2 regions of the Variovorax sp. GW823-FHT04B03 genome follow, and region 2 is predicted to be linked to the other one. Evidence: riboswitches for the same ligand, from Rfam matches in the RefSeq annotation. Region 2 holds a riboswitch; the other holds the start of a gene.
The links. A riboswitch is a leader RNA that binds a small molecule or an ion and turns the genes downstream of it on or off. The one in region 2 is predicted to bind S-adenosylhomocysteine.

Region 1: it holds a riboswitch for S-adenosylhomocysteine, as region 2 does, so the genes downstream of both, metH (methionine synthase) here and ahcY (adenosylhomocysteinase) in region 2, are expected to answer to the same signal.

What each region holds. Positions count from the first base shown of each region.
Region 1 covers NZ_JBXAIT010000001.1:34,263-44,489, forward strand. The annotation lists gene AC1RAD_RS00150 (LysR family transcriptional regulator) at 1-485, opposite strand, end outside; gene AC1RAD_RS00155 (PACE efflux transporter) at 588-1,025, shown strand; gene AC1RAD_RS00160 (lipase secretion chaperone) at 1,047-1,958, opposite strand; gene AC1RAD_RS00165 (esterase/lipase family protein) at 1,970-3,025, opposite strand; S-adenosyl-L-homocysteine riboswitch at 3,158-3,233, shown strand; gene metH (methionine synthase) at 3,256-6,018, shown strand; gene AC1RAD_RS00175 (ArnT family glycosyltransferase) at 6,119-7,876, shown strand; gene AC1RAD_RS00180 (glycosyltransferase family 2 protein) at 7,873-8,862, shown strand; gene AC1RAD_RS00185 (GtrA family protein) at 8,873-9,286, shown strand; gene AC1RAD_RS00190 (amidohydrolase family protein) at 9,315-10,227, opposite strand, start outside.
Region 2 covers NZ_JBXAIT010000006.1:48,017-58,243, forward strand. The annotation lists gene AC1RAD_RS24190 (peptide chain release factor 3) at 1-28, opposite strand, end outside; gene AC1RAD_RS24195 (GNAT family N-acetyltransferase) at 95-688, opposite strand; gene AC1RAD_RS24200 (alpha/beta fold hydrolase) at 715-1,788, opposite strand; gene AC1RAD_RS24205 (hypothetical protein) at 1,785-2,228, opposite strand; gene AC1RAD_RS24210 (alpha/beta fold hydrolase) at 2,272-3,201, opposite strand; gene phaP (TIGR01841 family phasin) at 3,224-3,721, opposite strand; S-adenosyl-L-homocysteine riboswitch at 3,973-4,041, shown strand; gene ahcY (adenosylhomocysteinase) at 4,107-5,546, shown strand; gene AC1RAD_RS24225 (TlyA family RNA methyltransferase) at 5,552-6,385, shown strand; gene metF (methylenetetrahydrofolate reductase [NAD(P)H]) at 6,396-7,220, shown strand; gene AC1RAD_RS24235 (septal ring lytic transglycosylase RlpA family protein) at 7,274-7,912, shown strand; gene AC1RAD_RS24240 (23S rRNA (adenine(2030)-N(6))-methyltransferase RlmJ) at 7,923-8,882, opposite strand; gene AC1RAD_RS24245 (hypothetical protein) at 9,045-9,647, shown strand; gene AC1RAD_RS24250 (S1C family serine protease) at 9,653-10,227, shown strand, end outside.

The DNA of each region.
Region 1 (10,227 bases), on a different contig from region 2:
TCCTGGAAGCCCTCGCGGCCGTCGAGGCTGGGGCGCTCGAACACCAGCGCCAGCTGCGCCCGGCCGCTGTGCAGCAGCGCCAGCGCATCGGCCTGCGGCGCGGCCAGCACCTCGACCTGCAGCAGAGGGTAGTCGTCGGCCAGCGCGGCGAGCGGCCCGCTCCATGGCGCCGCCAGCAGTTCGGGCGCGATGGCCAACGTGAGCCGGTCTTCCAGCCCCTGCGTGAGCGCCAGCGCCTGCACCTGCAACTGCCGCAACTGGGCCGCGAGCAGCCGCGCCTGCGGTTCGAGCGAGCGCGCAGCCGACGTGGGCTGGGGCTCGCGGCCGCTGCGGTCGAACAGCGGCAGCGCCAGCTCGGCCTCCAGGTTGGCGATGGCCATGCTCACGGCCGACGGCACCTTGCGCAGCGCCCGCGCGGCGGCCGAGAACGAGCCGTGGTCGATCACGGCCAGGAAGACCTCGACGTTGTCGCTGGAGAAAGCCATGGCGCCCCGATCTATCAATAAAACTGAAATAAGTTAACTTTTTATATCAACTAAAAGCAAATAAAGTCCCTCCATCGCAGTCAAACACACAGAGAAACAGTCATGCAGGGCCTTCAGCGTCGGATCGTTTACATCTCCCTCTACGAGGGCATCGCCATCGTGGCGGCCAGCGCCGGCCTGGCCCTGATGTCGGACGCGGGGCTTGGCCACTCGGGCCTGCTGGCGGTGGGCGCCTCGGTGATCGCGGTGATCTGGAACCTGACCTTCAACGCCCTGTTCGAGCGCTGGGAGTCGCGCCAGGCGGTGCGCGGGCGCAGCCTGAAGCGCCGCATCGCCCACGCCATCGGCTTCGAGGGCGGCCTGATCGCCTTCCTGGTGCCGATGCTGGCCTGGGGCCTGGGCGTGTCGCTCTGGCAGGCGCTGGTGATGGACCTGGGCCTGGTGGTGTTCTTCCTGGTCTACACCTTCGTCTTCAACTGGGCCTTCGACCGCGTGTTCGGCCTGCCGGCCTCGGCCATGGGCGAAGCGCAACCTGCGTAAGCCTGCGCTTACTTAGCCGATTCACTTCGCCGGCTTGGACGCGGCAGCCGAGCGCATCGCCAGGGCACCGCTCAGGCGCAGGCGCTCGTTCTCGTTGAAGAGCGTCTCGCGCAGCTGGGCCCGCTCGGCCTCGGGCGCGCTGGCGTAGCGGTCGAGCCGGGCGTTCCATTCCTGGGTTTCCTGGTCGAGCGTGGCCAGGCCGCGCGCCACCTCGTAGCCGTAGGCCTCGCTGCGCGCGGCAAAGCGCTCCTGGGGGCTGGCGCCGCGCGCCTGCAGCGCCTCGGTCTGGCGCATCACGTCCAGATGGGCCACCGCCTCCTTGCGCACCTCGCGCTGCGCCGGCGACAGCCAGGCCTGCTCGCTTTGGGCCAGCGCCGCGGCGCGCTGCTCGGGCGTGAGGTCGGGGTTGGACAGCAACTCCATCTTCTCGGCCATGAACCGGTCCTGCCGGATCTGGTCGCCGAACAGGCCTTCGATTTCCTCGGGCGCGAAGAACTGACGGCGCACCGCCTCGCGCGCCTCCAGGCTGCGGCGCAAAAAGGCCGGGTCGCCGGGCGCGGGCGGCTGCAGGGCGCGCAGGGCTTCCTGCATGTCGACGTAGCGCTCGAGCAGGCCCAGCGCGCGCACGCGCCAGTCTTCGCGCAGGCGCTGGGCGAGCAGGGCGGGCGCGCGGGCCATCAGCGTGGCCTTGCTGTCGGCCTGCGCTTCGGCAAGCACCTGGTCGAAGAGGGTGATGAGGTCGCTGGTGAGCAGGGCGTCGGGGGCCGCCGCAGCTTGCGGCACCGGGGGGGGCGCGCCGGGCACCGCGACCGCCGCCGTGGCGCGGGGCGCGGCGGCCTGCGGCGCATCGACCGCCCCGGGGCCGAGCGCCAGCCAGCCGGTCCCCGCGGCCACCAGCGCGACGGCGCCGATGGTCAAGGCCACACCGCGCATGCGCAGCGTCCTCAGAGCCCCGCGCTCTTGAGTCGCGCGGCCTGCTCCCTGAACAGCTCCGGCGGCTTCTTCTCGTAGTACGGGAACTGGCTGCCGTAGGTGTTGCCGAAGGCCTGGTTCACCTCGTCCAGGTGGTTCTGGCGGTAGTCGCCCAGGTGGGTGCCCAGGCGCGTGGTGCAGACCGCGAGCAGGCCGTCGTTGGCCTCGCCGAAGAAGAACAGGCTGCCCAGCGTCGACAGCGCCGTGTCGCTCGGGTCGAACAGGTTGAAGCTGGTCGACACGCCCGACCACGAGTAGTAGCGCACGCCGTTGGCCACGGCCGCACCGCTCTTCACGTCGCACGACGAGCCCGGCGCGGGGCGCCCCTGCGGGAACTTGGCGTCGAAGGCCGCGCCGCCTGCCGTGGTCAGCGAGGCCAGCGCGTTCAGCGGCACTTCGGGCAGCTGGCTCGGGTCCTTGCCCGAGAGAAAGCCGATCAGCCCCGTCAGCAGGCCGACGGCCTTCACCACCAGGGTCTGGCCGATGCCGCCTTCGGGCAGCTTGGCGAGCAGGTCGGCCACCTTCGAGCCGCCGTTGGCGCCGCCCACCGACGTGACCGAGGCCACCATGTCGGGTGCCACCGCCGCCACGTAGCGCACCGTGGGCGAGCCCTGCGAATGGCCGATGAGGTTGAACTTGAGCGTCGGGTTCTGCTCCAGCGCGCGGATGGTCTTGAGCTCCTGCAGCAGCTGCTCGCCGCGGATCTCGGAGGTGTTGGTGCCCGACACCTGCGCCACGTACACCTTGGCGCCCGCGGCGGCCAGCCTGCCGGGGATGTCGTAGAAGTAGTCGACGCCCAGCAGGTTGTCGAAGCCCAGCAGGCCGTGGACCAGCACGATCGGGTATTTGGTCTTCGCCGTGTCGGAGGTGACGCGGGCCTCGACGCGCGTGGCGCTGTCGCCGGCGGCGGCACGCGCTGGTGGCGCGTGAACCGCGAGGGCCGCGGCGGCCAGGAGGCCGCAGCTCAAGGCCACGGCGCGCATCGGGGTGGCTGCATGCTGCAACCGGACATTCCACTTCCTGGCCATCGGCGAACTCCCTTACGTTTGGTTAAAAACACGAACGTTCGTTCAGAAACGGTGGGCGCATTCTGTTGACACGTGCAGGAATGAAAACTGGGGTTTTCCCAGGGCGCAATCGAATCGACCTAAAATGCGCGACTTCCCAAGGAGCGTTGCAGCGGTTCGCCACAGAGGCGAATCGTCAGGCTTGGGGCGACAACGACGCTCGCCTGTCCGACTCTTCCGCAGGTGAGGCCATGTCCCAGATTCCCGCATCCGTTTCCGCTCCCGTCGCTCCCCCTCCCATGAAGCTGTCCGGCCTCGAGCCGGTCGCCATCGGCGAAGGCTCGCTGTTCGTCAACATCGGCGAGCGCACCAACGTCACCGGCTCCAAGGCCTTCGCGCGCATGATCCTCAACGGCCAGTTCGAGGACGCCCTGGCCGTCGCGCGCCAGCAGGTGGAGAACGGCGCGCAGGTGATCGACATCAACATGGACGAGGCCATGCTCGACAGCAAGGCCGCCATGGTGCGTTTCCTGAACCTCATCGCCAGCGAGCCCGACATCGCGCGCGTGCCGGTGATGGTCGACAGCTCCAAGTGGGAGGTCATCGAGGCCGGCCTGCGCTGCATCCAGGGCAAGGGCATCGTCAACTCGATCTCCATGAAGGAGGGCGTCGACAAGTTCAAGCACGAGGCCAAGCTGGTCAAGCGCTACGGCGCCGCCGCCGTGGTCATGGCCTTCGACGAGAAGGGCCAGGCCGACACCTACGCACGCAAGATCGAGATCTGCGAGCGCGCCTACCGCGTGCTGGTCGATGAAGTGGGCTTTCCGCCCGAAGACATCATCTTCGACCCGAACATCTTCGCCATCGCCACCGGCATCGAGGAGCACGACAACTACGCGGTCGACTTCATCAACGCCGTGCGCTGGATCAAAGAGAACCTGCCCGGCGCCAAGGTGTCGGGCGGCGTGAGCAACGTGAGCTTCAGCTTCCGCGGCAACGACCCGGTGCGCGAGGCCATCCACACCGTGTTCCTGTACCACGCCATCCAGGCGGGCATGGACATGGGCATCGTCAACGCCGGCATGGTCGGCGTGTACGACGACCTCGAACCCACGCTGCGCGAGCGCGTGGAAGACGTGGTGCTCAACCGCCGCCCCGACGCGGGCGAGCGCCTGGTCGAGGTGGCCGAGACCGCCAAGAGCGGCGCCAAGGACGACAGCAAGAAGCTCGAATGGCGTGGCACGCCCGAGCACCCGGTGCACGTCAACCAGCGCCTGTCGCACGCGATGGTGCACGGCATCACCGACTTCATCGTCGAAGACACCGAAGAGGCCTACCAGCAGATCCTCGCCAAGGGCGGGCGTCCGCTGCACGTGATCGAAGGCCCGCTCATGGACGGCATGAACATCGTGGGCGACCTGTTCGGCCAGGGCAAGATGTTCCTGCCGCAGGTGGTGAAGTCGGCGCGCGTGATGAAGTCGGCCGTGGCCCACCTCATTCCGTACATCGAGGAAGAAAAGCGCCAGGACGAGGCCGCGGGCCGCGACGTGCGCACCAAGGGCAAGATCATCATCGCCACCGTGAAGGGCGACGTGCACGACATCGGCAAGAACATCGTCACCGTCGTGCTCCAGTGCAACAACTTCGAAGTGGTGAACATGGGCGTGATGGTCCCGTGCCACGAAATTCTGGCGAAGGCCAAGGTCGAGGGCGCGGACATCGTGGGCCTGTCGGGCCTCATCACGCCCAGCCTCGAAGAGATGCAGTACGTGGCCGGCGAGATGCAGAAGGACGACCACTTCCGCATCAAGAAGATCCCGCTGCTCATCGGCGGCGCCACCACCAGCCGCGTGCACACCGCCGTGAAGATCGCGCCGCACTACGAGGGCCCCGTGGTCTACGTGCCCGACGCCTCGCGCAGCGTGAGCGTGGCGCAGAGCCTGCTCTCGGACCAGGCCACCGCGTACATCGACGAGATCAACGCCGACTACGAGAAGGTGCGCACGCAGCACGCCAACAAGAAGCAGGTGCCGATGTGGCCGCTGGCCAAGGCGCGCGCCAACAAGACGCCCGTCGACTTCGCGAACTTCGTGCCCACCGTGCCCAAGTTCATCGGCCGGCGCGTGTTCAAGAACTTCGACCTCACCGAGCTGGCCAAGTACATCGACTGGGGCCCGTTCTTCCAGACCTGGGACCTGGCCGGCCCGTTCCCCGCCATCCTGAAGGACGAGATCGTCGGCACCGAGGCCGTGCGCGTGTACGCCGACGGCCAGCGCATGCTCAAGCGCCTGATCGAAGGGCGCTGGCTCAGCGCCAGCGGCGTGGTCGGCTTCTGGCCCGCCAACACCGTGAACGACGACGACATTGAGCTGTACACCGACGAGACGCGCAGCGAAGTCGCGCTCACCTGGTACGGCATGCGCCAGCAGACCGAGAAGCAGATGATCGACGGCGTGATGCGCCCCAGCCGCTGCCTGGCCGACTTCGTCGCCCCCAAGGACAGCGGCGTGAAGGACTACGTCGGCGTGTTCGCCGTCACGGCCGGCCTGGGCGTCGAGAAGAAAGAGAAGTTCTTCATCGACGACCTCGACGACTACTCGGCCATCATGCTCAAGGCCCTGGCCGACCGGCTGGCCGAGGCTTTTGCCGAAGCCATGCACCACCGCGTGCGCACCGACCTGTGGGGCTACGCGCCCCACGAGGGCCTGAGCAACGACGACATGATTGCCGAGAAGTACCGCGGCATCCGCCCCGCGCCCGGCTACCCGGCCTGCCCCGACCACAGCGTGAAGGGCCCGATGTTCGACCTTCTGAACTGCGCGGACATTGGCATGACCCTGACGGAGAGCCTCGCTATGATGCCCGCCGCCAGCGTGAGCGGCTTCTACCTCGGGCACCCCGATGCGACGTACTTCAACGTCGGCAAGATCGGGCACGACCAGTTGCAGGACCAGGCCGCGCGGCGCCGCACGAGCGAAGCGGAGCTCGAGCGCCTGCTGGCGCCGAACCTTTGAACCTGCCGGCCGGTCGGCGCGACCGGCGTGACCGGCCACGGGAGTTGATATTCAGAAGCTGATCTTTGCCGCCGCGCACTACGCCCAGTTCGCGATCTTCGTGATTGCCTGCTGGGGTGCCGGCCGCGCGGTGCTCGCGCGCCTGCGCCCCCCGTCGCGCCGCGACGCCTGGCTCGAAGCGGCCATGTCGGCCGCACTCGGCGTCGGCCTTTACATCTGTGCCTTCCAGGCGCTGGCCATCTTCGGGCTCTTCCGCCGCGAGGCCACGCTCGGCCTGATCGGCGCGGGCGTCGTGGCCGCTGCGTGGCAGTGGCGCGGCTGGCGTGCCGAGGTGCGCGCGCTGCGCGCGGCCGCGCCCGCCACGCCGCCGTGGACCCGCTTCGAACGCATCGCCGCCATCGCGCTGGCGCTGGTCGCACTGCCCGCGCTGGTGGCGCCGCTCGCGCCGCCGGCCGCCTTCGACGAGCTGATGTACCACCTGCCGTATGCACGCCTCGTGGCGCAGCAGGGCACGCTGGGCATCCACGACTGGCTGCGCTACCCCTGGTTCCCCTACAACTACAACCTGCTGTACGCCGCCGCGCTGCAGGTGGGCGACGACGTGCTGCCGCACTTCCTCAACGGCCTGGCGGGCGCGCTGTCGGTGCTGATGATCTTCCGCCTGGGCATCCTGCACGCCAACCGGCTCACCGCCTGCATCGGTGCGGCCATCTGGCTGGGCATGGGCGACTACGCCAACGCGCTGATCGACATGGGCGTGGCGCTGTTCGTGCTGTCGGCCTTCGTGGCGCTGTGGTGGTGGCGCGAATCCGAACCGCTGCGTGACGGCACGCGCTGGCTCAGCCTGGCGGCGTTCTGCCTCGGCGTGGCGGCGGGCTCGAAGTACCAGGCGCTGATCTTCCTGCCGCTGGTGGCGGTGTTCGTGGTGCGCCACGAGCGTCGCGTGTGGCGGGCCTGGGCGCCCGCGCTGCTGTGCTTCCTGATCCCGTGCATCTACTGGTACGCGCGCAACGCGATCATGACGGGCGACCCCTTCAACCCGATCGGCGCGCGCGTGTTCGGCTTCACCGAATGGGTGCCGGCCGACTACGTGCAGCAGGTGGCCGACGTGCGCGATCACGCCGAGATGCCCAACGCGCTGATCTGGTCGGTGTTCCTCGCGCCCTTCAGCGTGTGGTGGAAGCGCTCCGCCGCCGTGCGCGCGGCGGGCTGGTTCTGCCTGTACTCGGTGGCCGTGTGGGTCGTGACCTCGCGCTACCCGCGCTACCTCATGGCCTCGTTCCCGCTGCTCGCCATGACGGCCGCCGTGGGCTGGCAGGTGCTGTTCGGCTGGGTCGCGGCGGGCGTGCGCCGCCTGCGCGCAGCGCCCGCTGCGGTCGCACCCGACGGTCCGCGCAGCGGCGCCGGCGTCGGCGACTGGGTCGTGGTGCTGCTGCTGGCCGTGCTGGCCGCCGTGTCGGTGGGCCAGACGGCCACCAAGGTGTCGATGATCTCGCTCACGCCCGAGTCGCGCGAGGCCTTCCTGCGCAAGCACGTGCCGGGCTACGGCGTGATGGACTACGTGCGCCGCAACGTGACCGGCCGCGTCTACCAGATCGCGCTGAACGAGGCGATCTACTACGGCCCCAACCCGATCTGGGGCGACACGCTGGGGCGCTGGCGCTACCGCGACTACCTGCTGATGTCGGCCGGCGACACGGCGCGCAAGCTGGCGGCCGAGGGCTTCACCACCGTCGTCATGTCGCCCGAGATGGTGAAAGTGCTCAGCGTGCGGCCCGGCTTCGACCAGTACTATGGCCTGCTGCACGAACAAGACGGCAGCCGCGCCTACCGACTCCTTCCGACGACCGCTCCATGACGACCGACCACCGACCCGCCCCCGTGTCCGCCATGCCGCGCATTGCCGCCGTCATTCCCTGCTTCAACGAGGCCCTGGCCATCACACAGGTGATCGAGGGCTTCCGCGCGGCCTTGCCGGGCGCCGAGATCCACGTCTTCGACAACAACTCCACCGACGACACGGCCGCCGTGGCCCGCGCGGCCGGCGCGATCGTCACGCACGTGGCCGCGCGCGGCAAGGGCAACGTGGTGCGGCGCATGTTCGCCGACGTCGAGGCCGACATCTACGTGATGGTCGACGGCGACGCCACCTACGACACCACCGCCGCGCCGCGCCTCATCGCGCGGCTGGTCGAGGGCAACCTCGACATGGTGGTCGGCAGCCGCGTGGACGACGGCCAGGACGCGCTCACCTACCGCGCCGGCCACCGCTTCGGCAACTGGCTGCTCACGGGCACCGTGGCGCAGCTCTTCGGCGGCGGCCTCACCGACATGCTCTCGGGCTACCGCGTGTTCTCGCGCCGCTACGCCAAGTCGTTCCCGGCCCTGTCGCAGGGCTTCGAGATCGAGACCGAGCTGACCGTGCACGCGCTCGAACTGCGCATGCCCTACGCCGAGGAAGCCACCGCCTACAGCACGCGCCCCGAAGGCTCGCACAGCAAGCTCTCGACCTACCGCGACGGCTGGCGCATCCTGAAGACCATCGGCAAGCTGTTCGTGAGCGAGCGGCCGCTGCAGTTCTTCTCGATCGTCGCGGCCGTGCTCGCGATCGCTGCGCTCGCGCTGGCCCTGCCGCTGTTCATGACCTACGCCCACACCGGCCTGGTGCCGCGGCTGCCCACGGCGGTGCTCGCCACCGGTGCGATGCTGGCGGCGCTGCTGTCCTTCGTCTGCGGCGTGGTGATGCACACCGTCACGCTGGGCCGGCAGGAGGCCAAGCGGCTGCGCTACCTGGCGCAGCCCTGCGTGCGCGAGAGCTTGCGCAAGAGCCTGCGCGCGCACTGACGGCGGCGCGATGAAGATCGGGCGCGAGTTCCTCTCGTTCGCCGTGGCCGGCGTGATCGGCTTCGTGGTGGACGTGACGGTGCTCTACCTGCTGGCACCGCTCTTGGGGTGGTACGGCGCGCGCGTCGTGTCGTTCCTGGCCGCCGCCACCACCACCTGGCTCTACAACCGCCGCTACACCTTCGCGGCGAGCGCGGCCGGCGCCGCCACGGGGCGTTCGGTCTGGCGCGAATACCTGGGCTACCTCACGACCATGCTGGCCGGCGCCGTGCTGAACTACGGCACCTACGTGCTCACGCTGCACTGGGTGGAAGGCCGCTGGGCCGCCGCGCTCGGCGTGGCGCTGGGCAGCATCGCGGGCCTGGGCGCCAACTTTCTCTCGGCGCGCTACCTGGTCTTCCGCTCGCACCGCAGCGGCGGCTGAGGCCGCCGCCGGGCGCGTGCACTCAGGTTCAGTGCCCGCCCGACACCACCACCGGGATCTCGGTGGCCGGCGGCGTGTTGCGGCTGCGGCCGCAGCGCACGAGGCCGTCGATCATCACCATGCCCACGCCCGGGATGTCGCCCAGCTGCACGCTTTCGAGCAGACCCGGCGCGGGTGAATGCTGGGCACGGTCCATGAACACGAAGTCGGCCGCGCGGCCCACCTCGATCAGGCCGCAGTTGAGCTTGCGGATCTTCGCCGTGTTGCCGGTGGCGAAGCAGAACACCAGCTCGGCCGGAATGTTCGCGATCGACGACAGCATCGCCACCATGCGCAGGATGCCCAGCGGCTGCACGCCCGAGCCCGCGGGCCCGTCGGTGCCCAGGATCACGCGGTGCGGGCACTTCAGTTCGAGCGCGGCCTTGGCCGCCGCGATGGCGACCTTCTCGTTGCCGTTGTGCACGATCTCGATGGCGCGCGTGCTCTTCTCGCACAGCTCGCACACATGCGCCTCGGGCAGCGAGGTGTGGCCGCCGTTGATGTGGCCGATGATGTCGGCGTCGGCTTCGAGCACCACGTCCTTGTCGATCAGGCCCGAGCCCGGGATCGACGGGCCGCCCGTGTGGATCGTGCTCTGGATGCCGTACTTGCGCGCCCAGGCCACCATCTCCTTGGCTTCGTAGCCGGCCTTCACCGAGCCCAGGCCCACTTCGCCCAAGAGGCCCACGCCGGCTTCGGCGAGTTCCTTGAAGTCGCTCTCGACCATGCCCTTTTCGATCACCGGTGCGCCGGCGAGCACCTTCACGCCGCCGGGGCGGAAGTTGTCGAAGGCGCGCTGCGCGGTGATGGCCAACGCCTTCAGGCCGACGATGTCTTTCGGTCGGCCGGGCAGGTGCACCTCGCCAGCGGAAATCATGGTGGTCACGCCGCCGTGCATGGTG
Region 2 (10,227 bases):
GGCGGCGGGTTTCGGCGAGAAAAGACAAGGTGGGCAATCTGCAGGGGAATCCCCCGATTTTAGGAGGCCGCCCCGCCAACCCCGGGCTGTAGGCCTAAAACGCCTCCGTCACCCCGTACGCCCGCATCTGCGCCTCGACCTGCGCCGCGTCCTGGCTCAGCACCACGAGGTCGTGCGCCTTGCCCTCGCGGTCCTTCACGTGGCGCGTGAGCAGGGCCTCGGGCCGGAAGCCCAGGGCCTGGAAGACGGCGATGGCGCCGCGCTGGTCGACGGTCATCTGGGCGACGATCTTTTCCTGCCCGTGCGCGAAGGCCAGCGCGCAGCCCTCCTGCGCCAGCTGCTGGCCCAGGCCGCCGCCGCGCAGCGCGGGCGACACCAGCACGCGCAGTTCGGCCACGTGGCCCGACCACGAGTGCGGGTCGCGGATGACGGCGGCGCAGCCCAGCACGGCGCCGTCGCGCACGGCGAGCACGCTGTCGATGTCGCCGCGCTCGATGGCGCGGACCCAGGCGGCCATCACCTTGGGCTCGGTGATGTCGCGCGGCAGAAAGAGCAGGTCGTGCGCCGGCAGCGCCTGCGCGAAGGCCAGGACGGCGGGGGCGTCGGCGCCGGTCATCAGGCGCAGGGCGATGTCGCCGTCCGCGTGGGCGACGGTGCGCGGGTAGGTGCGGGAAGAAGATGCGGTCATGGGAGGGTGTTCGATGGTTGTCTTCGTCAGGTGGAGCGCACGCCCAGCCACTCGTCGAGCTTGGGCCACAGCCGACGCACGGCGTTGGTGCCGGCCGCCAGGCTCACGTGGCCGCCCTTGAGCACCACCTCTTCCTTGTCGGTGGAGCCGATGCCGGCGATCAGCGGCTGGCCCGCCTCGTAGGGCACGATGTGGTCGTGCTGCGCCAGCGCGTGCAGCACCGGCACGGTGATGTTCTTCAGCAGCACGGGGCGCCCGCCGAGCACCAGCTCGCCCTTGTGCAGCTTGTTGTCCCACATGAGTTCCTTCACCGTCTGGCGGAAGTACTCGCCGGCCAGCGGCAGCATCTCGGCGCCCCAGCGGTCGAACATGCGGTACGACTTGACGAACTCGTCGTTGGCCATGTTGTCCCACAGCTGCACCAGCCCGGCGCCGCGCCCGGCGGGGCGCAGCATGTCGAAGGAGGCGAACAGCATCTCGGGCGGCACGTTGCCCACGGTGTCGATGAGGCGGTCGACGTCGAAGTAGCGCCGGTCGGACCACGCGTGGAACAGCTTCATGCGGCTGAAGTCGATCGGCGTGGTGAAGAGCGCGAGGTTCTTCATCGGCCCGCCGGGGTGCAGCGCCGCGTACAACGTAGAGAGCACGCCGCCCATGCAGTAGCCGGCGATGGTCACGTCTTCCTCGCCCGAGTCTTCCTGCACGCGGCGGATCGAATCGGGAATGAAATCGAGCACGTAGTCCTCGATGCGCAGGCGCTTCTCGTCGGGGCGCGGTGCGTTCCAGTCCATCACATAGACGTCGTAGCCCTTGAGCAGCAAGTACTCGACCATGCTCTGGCCCGGCGCGAGGTCGAAGATGTAGGCGCGGTTGGTGGTGGCCATCACCATGAGCACCGGCACGCGGTAGATCTCGTCGACCATCGGGCGGTAGTGGTACAGGCTCAGCGTGCCGCGCCGGTGGATCTCGTCCTTGGGCGTGAGGCCGACGGCGGGCGCGGTCGAGGTCAGGAAGTCCAACCCCTTGATGTTGCGCTGGATCGTGCGCTCGATCTCGCCGCGGATGTCGGGCAGCTGGAAGGTGTCGGGCGGCGCGCTCATGAGCGGCGCTTTCCGGCGGGGCGTTTCTTTGCGGCGGCGGTCTTGGCGGCCGGGGCAGGCGCTGCCGCCGCCGCGGGCGGCTGCTTGGTGCGGCGCGGCCGGGGCGGCGCGGTGGCCGCGTCGGCGGTCCGCGCGGCAGGGCCGGCCCCGCCTTCCAGCGCGCGGCGGATGCCCGCCAGGTGGTCGTCGATGCGGTGCAGTTGTTCGCCCAGCGCCTGCAGGTCGCCGCGCGTCGGCAGGTTCAGCAGCGTGAGGTAACGCGCCATCAGGTCGCCCACCGCCTTCTGCGCGGTGAGCGAGGCGTTCATGCCGCCGTGCATGCCCTGGCGGAACGGGTCCGAGGCCATGGCTTCGTTGGCGAATTCGTTGGTGCTTTTTTCCCACTGGGCCGTGAGCTCGCGCCACAGGGCCATGGGATCGAGGGACGGAAACTGGCTCATGAAAACACCTCCGTCTGGGTTCGTTGTCGTGTCTCTTTTTTCTTCAGTGATCGTCGCGCCGCGCCGCCCGTGCGGTGTGCGCGGCGATGGCCTCGATGATCTGCGGCCACATCGCGATCGGCAGCGCGTGGCCCATGCGCGGGATGCGCAACAGCGTCGCGCCGGGAATGGCCTCGGCCACGTCGATGCCGCAGGCCACGGGCACCAGCGGATCGACGTCGCCGTGGATCACCAGCGTGGGCACCTGCACCGCGCGCAGCGCCGGCTTGCGGTTGCCCGACGCGAACACGGCCGCCAGCTGGCGCGCCACGCCGCCCGGGTTGAGGCCGCGCAGGAAGGCCAGTTGCGCGCGCCCGGCGTCGCGCGCCTCGTCGAGCGGAAAGGCGTCGGGCCCGCGCAGCACGCGCCACAGCTTGGCGTGGTGCGGCAGGTAGGCCTCGAAGCTGGTCGGCGCGGGCGCGAACAGCACCGCCAGCGCCTCGGGCGTGGGCGGCGGCAGGGCCGGGTCGCCGGTGCTCGACATGATGCTGGTGAGCGAGCGCATCCGGCCCGGGTGGTGGATGGCCATCTCCTGCCCGATGGCGCCGCCCATCGACGCGCCCACGACGTGGGCGCGCGCGATGCCCAGCGCGTCGAGCAGGCCGGCGCAGTCATCGGCCATGTCGCGCAACGTGTAGGGCACCTGCAGCGGCCGCCCCGCCATGGCCTGCAGCATCAGCGCCTGGATGTCGGGCACGCCGGCGTGCGGCAGGTGGGTCGAGTGGCCGATGTCGCGGTTGTCGAAGCGGATCACATGGTGGCCGCCGGCCTGCGCCAGGGCGGCGCAGAACGCGTCGTCCCAGGCGACCATCTGGGCGCCGAGGCCCATGACCAGCAACAGCGGCGGCGCCTCGGGGTCGCCGAAGCTGTCCCAGGCCAGTTCGATGCCGTTGGCGCGGGTGCGCCGTTCGGTGCGGGGCGCGACGGCGGTCATGCGGGCCTTTCTTTGCTTCTTGTTACTTGCGCTGCAGCAGCTTCGTGACCTCGTCCACGTTGGCCTGGATGCGCTGGCGCACCACGTCGAAGGCGTCGGCCTGCGACTTGGCGGCCAGGGTGGCCAGTTCCTTGATGTCGTCGACCGCGCGCTGGAACGACTGGCGGCCCAGCTCGTCGAGCTTGGCGAGGTTTTCCTTCGGGTCCTTGCCCGGCATCGCCTTGGCGGCGGTCTGCCATTCGGCGATGGCCGTCTTGATCATTTCGGTCTGTCGCTGCACCACGGTCTGCAGGCCCTGGTAGGACTTCTCGTTGGCCTGCATCAGCGCCTGCAAGTCCTTGCGGCCGCTGTCGAGCAGCTTGCCGGCGCCGCCGGTCAGGTTCAGGTTCTGCAGGCGCTCGGCCATGCCCTTGAGGTTCTTCATCGGATCGAGCATGTCCGCGGCGGACGGCGCCGCCTGCTTCGCGCCGGCGCTGCTGGCGGTGGTTTTTTTCGCGGCGGCTTTCTTGGCAGTGGCCATGGTGCGGAATCTCCTGTGTCGGGTGATGAAAACAATCGAACGGGTGGATGCAGGCAGCGGCCGGGCGGCCGGGGCCCGCCGCCACGATACGCCGGGCCGGCGCGGCCCAGGGCGCTCCAAGCGCGGATTTGCCTGCGGAGTTTCCCGGGGTGGCCCGCGCCGCACGGCCCGGCCTGGCGGGCGCCCGCGCTTTCCGTGATGTGGGATGCCCCGGTCGATTGGCGGGCCGGGCGGCCGCGACTACAATCCGGCGCTCCGAGGAGCGTTGCAGCGCCGTCAGGCGTGAGGCTCGGACCACATCGCAACCACGCTCACCCGCTGTTCTCGCGGTGAGTCTTTCTTCCCCGTACGCAGTGGCATCTTTCAAACCAGTTTTGGAGTTCACATGAGCGCTGTACTCAAGCCCACCCCCGTCTCGACCGCCGACCAGGCGATTGCCGACCTGTCCCTTGCCGCCTGGGGCCGCAAGGAAATCAAGATCGCCGAAACCGAGATGCCCGGCCTGATGGCCATCCGTGAAGAGTTCTCGAAGGGCCAGGCCCTGAAGGGCGCGCGCATCACGGGCTCGCTGCACATGACCATCCAGACGGCCGTGCTGATCGAGACGCTGCAAGCCCTGGGCGCCGAAGTGCGCTGGGCCTCGTGCAACATCTTCTCGACGCAGGACCACGCCGCCGCCGCCATCGCCGCCGCCGGCACGCCGGTGTTCGCCATCAAGGGCGAGTCGCTGAAGGACTACTGGGACTACACCCACGCCATCTTCGACTTCGGTCCCAAGGGCTCGAAGGGCGAAGGCCCGAACATGATCCTGGACGACGGCGGCGACGCCACGCTGCTCATGCACCTGGGCCAGCGCGCTGAAAAAGACCTGGGCGTGCTCGCCAACCCGACCAGCGAAGAAGAACGCATTCTTTACGCCGCCATCAAGGCCAAGCTGGCCGTGGACGACACCTGGTACACCCGCAAGTCGGCCGAGATCATCGGCGTGACCGAAGAGACGACCACCGGCGTGCACCGCCTGAACGAGATGAGCGCCAAGGGCACGCTGCTGTTCCGCGCCATCAACGTGAACGACTCGGTCACCAAGAGCAAGTTCGACAACCTGTACGGCTGCCGCGAATCGCTGGTGGACGGCATCAAGCGCGCCACCGACGTGATGATCGCCGGCAAGGTGGCCTGCGTGGCCGGCTACGGCGACGTGGGCAAGGGCTCGGCCCAGGCGCTGCGTGCACTGTCGGCGCAAGTGTGGGTGACTGAAATCGACCCGATCAACGCCCTGCAGGCCGCGATGGAAGGCTACAAGGTCGTGACCATGGAGTACGCCGCCGACAAGGCCGACATCTTCGTGACCACCACCGGCAATCGCGACGTGATCCGCCACGAGCACATGGCCGCCATGAAGGACCAGGCCATCGTCTGCAACATCGGCCACTTCGACAACGAGATCGACGTCGCGTCGATCGAGAAGTACGAGTGGGAAGAGATCAAGCCCCAGGTCGACCACATCACCTTCCCGGACGGCAAGAAGATCATCCTGCTGGCCAAGGGCCGCCTCGTGAACCTGGGCTGCGGCACGGGCCACCCGAGCTTCGTGATGTCGTCGTCGTTCGCCAACCAGACCATCGCCCAGATCGAGCTGTTCACCAAGCCCGACGCCTACCAGGCCGGCAAGGTCTACGTGCTGCCCAAGCACCTGGACGAGAAGGTCGCGCGCCTGCACCTGAAGAAGGTCGGCGCCATGCTCACCGAGCTGACCGACTCGCAAGCCGCCTACATCGGCGTGGACAAGAACGGCCCTTACAAGCCGGACACCTACCGCTATTGATCCGCGTGCGCGCCGATCAACTGTTGGTAGAGCGCGGCCTGGCCGCGTCGCGTTCGCAAGCCGTGCGGCTCATCGCCGGCGGCATGCGCTGGCGTGACGCGGGCACGAGCGACGCGTGGCGCAACGTCGCCAAGAACAAGGACGAAGTGCCCGAGTCGGCCGAGCTCGAGCTCGCCGACGCCGCCGAGGCACGCTACGTGTCGCGCGGCGGCCTCAAGCTCGAAGGTGCGCTGAAGACCAGCGGCGTGGACCCGACCGGCAAGCTCTGCCTGGACGTCGGCCAGTCGACCGGCGGCTTCACCGATTGCCTGCTGCAGCACGGCGCCGCCAAGGTGGTGGGCGTCGACGTGGGCCATGGGCAGCTGCATGCGCGCATGCGCGAGGACGAACGCGTGGTCGCCATCGAAGGCGTCAATGCGCGGGCGTTGTCGCCGGCCGATCTGCAGGTGGACGATGGCGAGGACGACGAGGTTGGTGAGGCGCTCGAAGTTGTCGAAGCCCCGGCCGAGCCGCGCTTCGACCTCATCGTCGGCGACCTGTCGTTCATCTCGCTCACGCTGGTGCTGCCGGCCGTGGTGCAGTTCCTGGCCGACGACGGCCAGTTGCTGATGCTGGTCAAGCCGCAGTTCGAGCTGCAGCCCGGCCAGGTCGGCAAGGGCGGCATCGTGCGCGACGAGGCGATGTACCCTGTGGTCGAGAAGCGCCTGCACGACGCCTGCGCGGCGCTCGAGCTGAAGGTGCTGCGCTGGTTCGACAGCCCGATCGCCGGGGGCGACGGCAACCGCGAGTTTTTCATTCACGCCGTTCGTGCTGCTGCCAAGGCGGGCGACGGTTCCTAAGGAGACGCAGGTGCGCCTTCCGCTGAGTTTCGAATTCTTCCCGACCAAGACGCCCGAAGGCGCGGTCAAGCTGCGCGCCGTGCGCCAGCAGCTGTATGCGCGCAAGCCGCAGTTCTGCTCCGTCACCTACGGCGCGGGCGGCTCCACGCACCAGGGCACCTTCGGTGCGGTGCAGGAGATCCTGGCCGAGGGCGTGGACGCCGCCAGCCACTTCTCGTGCATCGGCGCCACGCGCGCCACGGTGCGCGAGCAGCTGGCCGAGCTGAAGGCCATGGGCGTGAAGCGCCTCGTCGCGCTGCGCGGCGACCTGCCCAGCGGCTACGGCATCGGCGGCGAGTTCCAGTACGCGAGCGACCTCGTCGCCTTCATCCGCGAGGAGACCGGCCGCGACTTCCACATCGAGGTGGCCTGCTACCCCGAAGTGCATCCGCAGGCGCGCTCGCCCGAAGCCGACCTGCAGGCCTTCGCGACCAAGATGAAGGCCGGCGCCGACTCGGCCATCACGCAGTATTTCTTCAGCCCCGAGGCCTACTTCCGCTTCGTCGACGACGCGCGCAAGCTGGGGCTCGACACGCCGATCGTGCCGGGCATCATGCCCATCACGAGCTCGACGCAGCTCATGCGTTTCTCGGACGCCTGCGGCGCCGAGATTCCGCGCTGGATCCGCCTGCGCCTGCAGGGCTTCGGCGACGACACGGCCTCCATCAAGGCCTTCGGCCTGGACGTGGTGACCGACCTGTGCGCGCGCCTGCAAGCGGGCGGCGCACCCGCGATCCACTTCTACACGATGAACCAGTCGGCGGCCACGCTGGCGATCCTGGAGCGCCTGGATTGAGAGGGCTGCGCGCGGTCGCCGTCGCGGTCTCCTGCGTGCTCGCAGGGTGCACCATGCCGCCTGCCACGCAGGAGAAAGACGCGGACACCGCCGCCGCGCCGGCGGCGTCCGGCAAGCGGCTGCAGCCGCTGGGACGCGGCCTGGCCGTGCCGCCCGGTGCCGCCCCGCGCTCGGCCGTGCCGTCGGTGCGCTACGACCTCGCGGTGTCGGGCACCGGCGAATCGCTGGACGACGGCGTACCCGGCGATGAGCCGCGCGAGATCTTCGAGCGCGGCGGCGCCTCGTGGTACGGCATCCAGTTCCACCAGCGCAAGACCGCCAACGGCGAGCGCTTCGACATGGGTGCCATGACGGCGGCCCACAAGACGCTGCCCTTCAACACGCGCGTGTGCGTGCGCAGCCTGGTCAACGGCAGCGAGGTGCTGGTGCGCGTCAACGACCGCGGGCCCTTCACGCCGGGCCGCATCATCGACCTGAGCCGCGCCGCGGCCGACCGCATCGGTCTCACGAGCATGGGCATCAAGCAGGTGGCGCTGTCGGTCATCGACCGCGAGGGCATGCGCTGCGGCGGCCAGGCCGTGGCGGCGGAAGATCTGCAGCCCGCGCTGTTGCCGGAGGCGCCGACCTCGCGCGTGCGCGCGCCGGCACCCGCGCGCAAGCGGGTGATCGTGCCGCCGCGCAAGCGCCGCTGAGCGGCCTGCCTCAGCCGCCGCTCTCGAGCGAGTAGGCGGCGTTGCGGTCCTGGGCCAGGCGCTCGGCCAGCTGGGGCAGTGCCTCGGCCAGTTGCGCCTTCAGCGTGTAGGGCGGGTTGATCAAAAACATCCCGCTGGCCGGCAGGCCCGGGCGCTGCGTTTCGCCCGAGGCGGCGTCCTTCGTGATCTTGCTCGACTTGACCGTCAGCGTGGCGTGCAGCCACGGCTTGCCGGCCTTGGTCGCCATCGTCTTCAGGCGGCGCGGCAGATCGTGCGCCTCGGGGCGCGGAATGATCGGGTACCAGACGGCGTAGGTGCCCGTGGCGAAGCGCTTGAGCGCCTCGGCCGCGAAGTCGAGCACGCGGCCGTAGTCGGTCTTCATTTCGTAGCTCGGGTCCATCAGCACCAGCGCGCGGCGCGAGGGCGGCGGCAGGAACTTGGTGGCGCTGCCGAAGCCGTCGTCGCGCAGCACGGCGATGCGGCGGCCGGCCTCGAGCTGGGCGATGTTGGCGTCCAGCGTGCGGGCGTCGGTCGGGTGCAGCTCGAACAGCTTGAGCTTGTCGTGGTCACGCAGCAGGTGCTGCACGATGAACGGCGAGCCGGGGTAGACGCGCGCGCCGCCCTTGGGGTTGAAGTCGTGGATCACGCTCAGGTAGCGGGCGATGGCTTCGGCGACCGGCTTGTCCTCGGCGGGGGCTGCGGGCTTCTTGCCCGTCGACTTGGCGGCGGGGGCGGGTGTGGCGGGGGCTTTTTCCGGTTCGGCGAAGAAGCGCAGCACGCCGTCGGCCGCTTCGCCGCTGGTGCCGGCGTAGTCGCCGTCGAGCCGGTACAGGCCGGCGCCGGCGTGGGTGTCGACGACGGTCAGCGCGGCGTCTTTTTCAAGCAGGTGGTCGAGGGTGGCAATCAGGACCGTGTGCTTGAGCACGTCGGCGTGGTTGCCGGCATGGAACGCGTGGCGGTAACTGAACATGGAATGAGGCCTGAAAAAGTGGAAAGGGGAGCGCTAGACTCGCGCGGCGCTACATTGATTTACAAAACACAACGAGGGGCAGCAATGCGAGGAGCCGGATGGCGATTTTGGGGCCTGTGCGTCGGCGCGGGTGTTTTGTCTATTTTGACGGGCTGCGCCTCCGTGACCCACGGCACCACGCAGAACGTGAAGGTCGAGACCCTGTCGCCCGAGGGCAAGGTGGTCGACGGCGCCCGCTGCCGGGTCTCGAACGACCGCAATGATGCGGTGGTGCGCTCGGGCCTGACCCTGCCGGTGCGGCGCTCGGGCGAGAACCTGAACATCGAATGCACCCAGTCCGGCCTGCCGCCGGCCCGCGGCCAGGCGATTTCGCGCGTCAACGTGGGCCTGGTCGGCAACGTGATGATCGGCGGCCTGGTCGGCGTGGCGATCGACACCGGCACCGGCGCGGGCTTCAACTACCCGAGCTGGATCCAGCTGATCTTCGGCGAGGTGCGCAGCTTCGACCGCAGCGCGCAGACCGGCGACGAGGCGACGACCGGCATGAAGATCGGCACGACCGAGATGGCGGCCGCACCGGCGCCGAAGACGGCCACAGCAGTGCCTGCGCCTGCGCCCGCGCCGGCCGTGGTCGCGCCACCGCCGCCTCCCGTGGCGGTTGCGCCGCCCGCTCCGGCGCGCCCCGCGCCCGCAGCACCGTCCGCCGCGCCCGACGCCCGCGTCTCGATGGACGATCTGCGCGGCCTGCTGCCCGCCAAGCCGTGAAGCCGATGTGGAAGAACGCCGCGCCGTGGCTGTGCGCCGCGGGCGCCCTGCTGGCCGCTGGCCCGGCCGCCGCGCTGGAGCCCGACGCCCTGTTCGCCAAGCTGACCGGCAGCGTCTGGGCCGTGCGCACCTTCGACGCGCAGGAGCGTCCGCTGCGCGCCGGCAGCGCCGTGGTGATCGCACCCGGCCGGCTCGTCACCAACTGCCACGTGCTCGCCAAGGCCAGCAATTTCGTGGTCAAGCGCGACAACGTCACCTACGGCGCCACGCTCGAATACCCGGACCCGGGGCGCGACCTGTGCCAGATCAAGGTCGCCAACTTCACGGCGCCGCCGGTGGCGCTGGCGCCTGCTGGCACCGCGCGGGTGGGGCAGCGCGTGTACGCCATCGGCAACCCGCGCGGGTTGGAAAACACGCTCAGCGAAGGCCTGTTGTCGGGCCTGCGCGGCGGCGACGGGGAGGCGCGGCTGCTGCAGACCACGGCGGCGATCGCGCCCGGGTCGAGCGGCGGCGGGCTGTTCGACAGCGACGGCCGCCTGCTGGGCATCACCACCTTCGCCGCCCGCGACGGCGGCAACCT